Regions from separate parts of the Limnohabitans sp. TEGF003 genome, predicted to be linked through region 2. Evidence: predicted binding sites of a transcription regulator. Region 2 holds the regulator's gene; the other holds the start of a gene.
What was found. Region 2 encodes FNR, which switches genes on or off when oxygen is low (the NO sensors DNR and NnrR bind a similar motif). Its sites were predicted from a motif close to TTGATNNNNATCAA; they were not measured.
Positions count from the first base shown of each region.

Region 1 (3,409 bases), 1.2 Mb from region 2:
TCCAATGGCCGATGCTTATGACATGCAGCTTCAGCAACCTAAATTGCATGATGTCAGTTTTGATGATCGCTTTGCCATGCTTGTTGACTATGAGGCGTCCGAGCGTGAGGCCCGAAAGTTGAAACGCCTAATTAGGGGTGCAGGTATGCCCGAAGCAGCGTCTTTTGAGGATGTTGAGTACAAAGTCAACCGTGGCCTAGACAAGGCACAGTTGGCTTCTCTAGCAAGCTGTGACTGGATACGCCGTCAACAGAACTTGATCATTCAAGGGGCAACAGGTGTTGGCAAGACTTGGCTTGCGTGTGCCTTTGGCCAACAGGCATGCAGGTTGAAAATGCCAGTTCTGTTTTACCGAGCCAGCGATCTGTACGGAACCATCAACCAATCACTGTTAGATGGTTCATTGCCTGCACTGAAGTTGTCATTGAGCAAACCAAGTTTGCTGATACTTGATGATCTGGGTTTGGGAGAAATGAACCAACATGCGTCGCAGTTCTTGTTAGATGTGATTGATCGCCGAATGCGAACTGGATCATTGCTCATCACAACGCAGTACCCAACCGACCAATGGCACGGATTCTTCCCTGACCCTACTGTGGCTGATGCCATCTTGGACCGCGTGGTGCATCAATCCCATCGGCTGTCTCCAAAGGGCGAGTCCATGCGCAAAACAATGGCTCGCAAAAAAATGCAATCTAGTTAATTGAAGGATAGACAGACTGGCTTTGTCAGTCTGTCTATCTGGTCAAGACCGCAACACTTTTAAACTTTGGTCACGTGGCTGGACTGAGTGGTCAGTTCCGACTGGAAATGGTGGTCACTAAGAATTGGCGCGGGTGGTCAATTAGGAGTGGAATACGCAGCTGCCATGTCGGTGCTGTGTTGGGCGCTGCCCGCACCACCGGGGAGTCGTCCATGGGCTATGTGAATGCCCTGTTGACCTGCAACCACCCGACCCTGGGCAGCCTGCACACCAATTTGGGGGCGCTGGATTTTGCCAGCAGCCAACGCGTCGGCACTTGGGGGCTGGCTTGGGAGCGTGCTTATGGCAACGTCACCGCCCATGTGGAGGTCTATGGACAACAGCGCGACAAGCCCACTTGGGCCACGGGCTTGCGCACGAACATCCTGTCCAAGTTGCAGCTGGACGCCAGCGTGGGTCGCCAGGCGGGGCAAAACCTGGTGACACTCGGGACCAAATGGATGTTCTGAAAAGGATGTTCTGAAAACCGCGACCCCTCAACCCAGCCCAATGGGCGAAGGTGCCCGGGTCACGATCAGGCTGAACAATTTTTCAAACGCCTGGGTGGGTGGGTAATGGCCTGTGAGCGGGTCCGCGTTTTCGGCAAACGCTGCGTCCAGCACGCGCCAATCGTCCTCTGAAAAACAACGCTGCGCCTCGGGCAAGATCACGGACTCTTCCAGGTTCATGTGCTCCAGATAGAAGCTGACGTATTTTTCAAATGCTTCTTCGAACGCCTGGCGACGGCCCGCGCCCAGCAGCTCCCATGCCAGCAACAAGTGCTGCAGGTCACGGGCTGCTTTTTCGCTGTTCATGTGATCACGCTCCAGCTTGTCGATGGCACCCATCACCTTGGGGGCCAGCTTCACGACTTTAGGGAACAAAAGGTTCGATTCCTTGGGGTGGTGCAAGCGCTCCGGGAATTCGTCGATGTAAAACAGCATGGCACGCAGCACGTCAAAGAAGTTGCGTCGGTCGTCTGCAGGTCCGCGTTGGACCATCATGCGCATGGACTGGAGCATGGCCGCCAAGGAGGCGTGTTCGTCACGGATGATTTGAAGCGCGCTGTGCTGTGTCATGAAAATAGTTTCCGGTTTCTGAAGGCTTTCAGTTTGCCGGTTGGCGCCCAAGCGCACCATGACACATGTCAAGAATGGGTGATTTGGCTTTGCAGACGCTCGGCCGCAGGCGCGACCTCCCAAAATTAAGAAACGGATTTCAAGGTTTCCAGCGTTTGAGCAGCAAGGCGTTGCTCATCACGCTGACCGAGCTGAGCGCCATGGCCCCACCCGCGATCACCGGGTTCAGGTAGCCCAACGCGGCCAGCGGAATGCCCGCCACGTTGTAGGCAAAGGCCCAAAACAGGTTTTGCCGGATCTTGGCCACGGTGCGTGCCGAGATGTCGAGCGCCGCACCCACCAGCGCCACATCACCGCGCATGAGGGTGATGCCTGCCGCGTGCATGGCCACGTCGGTGCCATTGCCCATGGCCATGCCCACATCGGCGGCGGCCAATGCAGGCGCATCGTTCACCCCGTCGCCTACCATCGCCACCACCCGCCCTCCTGCACGCAGCTGTTGAACCTGGGCGGCCTTATCGCCAGGCAGCACGTTGGCCAAAACCTCACCCTCTTCTGGCCGCAGGCCCAGACGGCGCGCCATGACTTCGGCTGCAGCCTGGTTGTCACCTGAAATCATCACCAGTTTCAAGCCCCTTTCGCGCAGCGCGGCCAAAGCTTGCGCTGCGCCTGCTTTGGGTTCGTCACCAAAAGCCATGAGCAAAATGCCTTGCAGACCCGATGGCGTTCGTTCTGCCAAAGCCGACAGCGTTGCACCCTGGCCCAGCAAGGCTTGTATGTCTTGCGCCCAAATGCTGCTGTCCATGCCTTCATCTTGCAACCAGCGCAGACTGCCCAGCATCATCTGGCGTCCGCCCAATGTGGCCTGCACGCCACGGCCAGGCACTGCTGTGAGGTTTTCGGGTTCCAGCAATTTCAGCTTGTGAGTTGTCGCCATGCTCACCACCGCCCTGGCCAAGGGATGCTCGCTGCCGCTTTGCACGCTCGCGGCCCAGGTCAGGGCCAAATCCTGATCTTGCCCTGGCGCCACCACGTGGCGCACCATTCGGGGTTGCCCCACGGTGAGCGTGCCCGTTTTGTCAAAGGCCACTGTTTGCACCTTATGTGCCCATTCCAAAGCCTGGACGTCCTTGATCAAGATGCCGTTTTTGGCAGCCACACCTGTTCCCGCCATGATGGCCACGGGCGTGGCCAAACCCAAGGCACAGGGGCAGGCGATCACCAACACCGCCACCGCATGGATCAATGCCGTTTCGAAGCCTGCGCCTTGAAGCACCCAGACCCCCAGCGTGACCAAGGCCACCACCAGCACGACGGGCACAAAAATTTCGGAGACTTTGTCGACCAGGCGTTGAATGGGGGCTTTGGCGGCCTGTGCGTCTTCAACCAAGCGGATGATGTGCGAGAGTACCGTTTCATGCCCCACGGCGCTCACGCGGATCACCACGCGACCATCGCCGTTGATGGATCCCCCGGTCAACCGCGTACCCACCACCTTGCTCACGGGCAGAGGCTCACCTGTCAGCATGGACTCGTCTACCTGAGTTTGACCTTCGACCAATTCACCGTCCAGCGGAAACCGTTCACC
Region 1 covers NZ_AP029225.1:3,171,247-3,174,655, reverse strand. Annotated here, with positions in the region: gene istB (IS21-like element helper ATPase IstB) at 1-703, shown strand, start outside; gene ACZ5RT_RS15130 (hypothetical protein) at 778-1,212, shown strand; gene ACZ5RT_RS15125 (hemerythrin domain-containing protein) at 1,240-1,821, opposite strand; gene ACZ5RT_RS15120 (heavy metal translocating P-type ATPase) at 1,961-3,409, opposite strand, start outside.
Region 1: a site for FNR is predicted at 1,880-1,893, ahead of ACZ5RT_RS15125 (hemerythrin domain-containing protein). Genes of this name have one in related genera too.

Region 2 (3,409 bases):
GCAAACCGTTTACACCGAAATTTTCATCTGGATCGAGCGCCAGTTCGAGGGCGATCGATCTGCCCGCATGCGCCTGGATGCCGCACCGCTGAGCTTCAACAAAGTCTGGCGCAAGACGGGCAAGCAGCTCGCCTGGATCGTGTTCTCGTTGTGGACGGGTTTCACGTTCGTGGGCTACTTCACGCCCATCCGCGAGTTGACGGCATCGATCCTGTCGCTGGGCTTTGGCCCATGGGAAATTTTCTGGATCCTGTTTTACAGCTTTGCCACCTATGGCAACGCGGGCTTCATGCGCGAGCAGGTGTGCAAATACATGTGCCCCTATGCCCGCTTTCAAAGCGCCATGTTCGACAAGGACACGCTCATCGTCACCTACGACGAAGCGCGGGGCGAGCCCCGGGGTGCCCGCTCCAAAAAAGCCGATCCCCAAGCCCTGGGCCTGGGTTCTTGTGTGGACTGCACCTTGTGTGTGCAAGTTTGCCCCACGGGCATCGACATCCGCAAAGGCCTGCAGTACGAATGCATTGGCTGCGGCGCTTGTGTGGACGTGTGTGACAACGTGATGGACAAGGTGGGTTATCCGCGCGGCCTGATCAAGTTTTCCACGCAAAACGCGATGGACAAGGGCTGGAACTGGGCGCAAACGGTGCGCCGCATTTTCCGCCCCCGCGTGTTGGTCTACACCGCCGTGTTGTGGGCCATCATCGTCGGTGTCGGGGCATCCCTGTGGCTGCGCCAGCCTTTCAAAGTGGACATCGAACGCGACCGTGCCACTTTGGCCCGCATCGTTGCAGGCGGTCAGATCGAGAACGTGTACCGCCTGCAAATCATGAATGCAGCCGAACACCACTTGAACTTTGAGTTGCAGATCGATGGCTTGCCTGGCCTTAAGCTGGTGGGTGAGCCAGAGGTGCAAGTGGCCGCCACCGAGTCCCGCTGGGTCTCGGTGCGTTTGCAGCTGCCCTATGATGCGGCCGCTGCGGGCTCGCACCCGATCCATTTCCGCATCGCCTCACGCGCGCCCGATGGCCAAGTGGTGGGACAGTTGAGCGAGAAAACCGTGTTCCTGGTTCCCCGTTGATGGGTGACCTCCTTTTCAGAAAGACACACATGAACAACGCACTGCGCAAGCCCCAAGAGGGTCAACCCTGGTGGCGCTTTGGCCTGGTCTGGATGGTGGTGGGCGGCCCGGCCGTGGTGGTCGTGGCGGGATTGGTCACGTTTTACATTGCCGCCAGCAACCCCGACCCGGTGCTTCAGGTGACGCCGCGCAGCGCCATGCAGGAACGCCAGGGCATCACGCATGCTCCAGCCATGCAAGGCCGCAACCACGCGGCCACGGGCGAATTGCCCTCAGCGGTCCAGGCGCCTGCTGCCGCACCGACTCAACCCTGAGGCGAAGGGAGACACCATGCGGGCTCAACGTTGGATGTGGATTGCCTGGCCTGCCTTTTTGGTGGCCGGACTGATGGAAATGCTGGTGTTCGCCTTCGTCGACCCGCGAGACCTGCACTGGTTCGGGCGCGATCTGGACTTGTCCAGGCAAGCGATTTACACCTTGGCTTTTTTCGCGTTTTGGGGTCTGACCATGCTCTCCAGCGCCCTGACCACGCTGCTGGGCATGTCCCCGTTTGAAGTCAACCGCTGCCCGGTAGCGCCGGGCGATCGCCCGGCAGACTGTGCGCAGGGCGGCGTCAATGGCACGCGTTGTTGTTGACCAGACGCTGCAGGCCTTCGGTGTCCAGAATGCGGACATGGCGTTGTTTGACTTCCACCATGCCTTCCTCGACGAATTTGGAGAAAGTGCGGCTGACGGTTTCGAGCTTCAAACCCAGGTAGCTGCCGATTTCCTCGCGCGTCATGCGCAGCACCAGCTCGGACTGGGAAAAGCCACGGGCATGCAGACGTTGCACCAGATTCAGCAAAAAAGCGGCCAGTCGCTCTTCGGCCCGCATGCTGCCCAGCAGCAGCATCACGCCGTGTTCGCGCACGATTTCGCGGCTCATGATTTTGTGCACATGGCTTTGCAGCGCGGTCACCTCGCGTGAAATCTCTTCGATGCGGTCAAACGGCATGACACAGACCTCGGCATCTTCCAGGGCCACCGCATCGCAGGTGTGCTGGTCGTTCACGATGCCATCCAAACCAATGATTTCGCCTGCCATCTGAAAACCCGTGACCTGGTCGCGTCCATCTTCGGTGGCCAGGCAGGTTTTGAAAAATCCCGTGCGGATGGCGTACAGCGAGGTGAACTTCTCGCCGTTGGTGAACAAAGTGGTCCCGCGCTTGACTTTGCGGCGCACCGCCACCAGATCGTCGAGGCGGTTGAGGTCATGCTCGCTCAGGCCCATGGGCATGCACAACTCACGCAGGTTGCAATTGGAGCAGGCGACTTTGATGGCTTGGGGATTCATGGTTGATCTCATGGTTGAGAAATGGATTTGCCTTAGATCAAGTCTTGAGCTTATACCGAAAACGACCCCGAATTTCAGGGTATACCCTGTCTGTGCAGGAAATCCCGGGAAACCGGTAAAGCGTTTGACTTGAGTCAATACAAGCGTGGGGGCAAACAGGCAAAGTCGCACCATTGTTGTGAACACATTCGAATTAAGGGGCAGCCGCATGTCCGTCATCACGCCTGAATTGCTGACACGTTTTGACGTGCCCGGTCCGCGTTACACCTCCTATCCCACAGCGGATCGTTTCGTCGAAGCCTTTGGCGAGGCCGACTATGTGCAAGCCTTGGTGCAGCGTCAATCGGGTACGGTGGGCAAGCAGACACCGCTGTCCTTGTATGTGCACATCCCGTTTTGCGAATCGCTTTGTTATTACTGCGCTTGCAACAAAATCATCACCAAACACAAAGAGCGTTCTGCCGCGTATTTGAAATACCTCGGCAAAGAGGTTGAACTGCACACCCGGCACCTGGGGCGAGGGCAGTCGGTCAGCCAGTTGCACTTGGGTGGCGGCACGCCCACTTTCATGAGCGACGAAGAGCTGCGCCAACTCATGGCCATGCTGCGCGAGCATTTTGAATTCGTGCCGGGCGGTGAATACTCTGTCGAGGTGGACCCGCGCACCGTGGACGACAGTCGACTGGCCGTGCTGGCCGAATTGGGCTTCAACCGCCTGAGTTTCGGCGTGCAGGACTTTGACCCTGCGGTGCAAAAAGCCGTGCACCGCATACAGCCGTCCGAGCAGGTGTTTCAACTGGTTCAAGCGGCTCGCCGCCTCGGCTTCGAGTCGGTCAACGTCGATCTGATTTACGGCCTGCCTCTGCAAACCCCCGAGTCCTTTGACCGCACACTTGAGCAGGTGAAAAGTCTGCGTCCTGACCGCATTGCGCTGTATGCCTATGCGCACCTGCCCGAACGCTTCAAGCCCCAACGCCGCATCCATGCGCAAGAAT
Region 2 covers NZ_AP029225.1:2,009,442-2,012,850, forward strand. Annotated here, with positions in the region: gene ccoG (cytochrome c oxidase accessory protein CcoG) at 1-1,081, shown strand, start outside; gene ACZ5RT_RS09955 (nitrogen fixation protein FixH) at 1,111-1,395, shown strand; gene ACZ5RT_RS09960 (hypothetical protein) at 1,412-1,717, shown strand; gene fnr (fumarate/nitrate reduction transcriptional regulator Fnr) at 1,695-2,414, opposite strand; gene hemN (oxygen-independent coproporphyrinogen III oxidase) at 2,623-3,409, shown strand, end outside.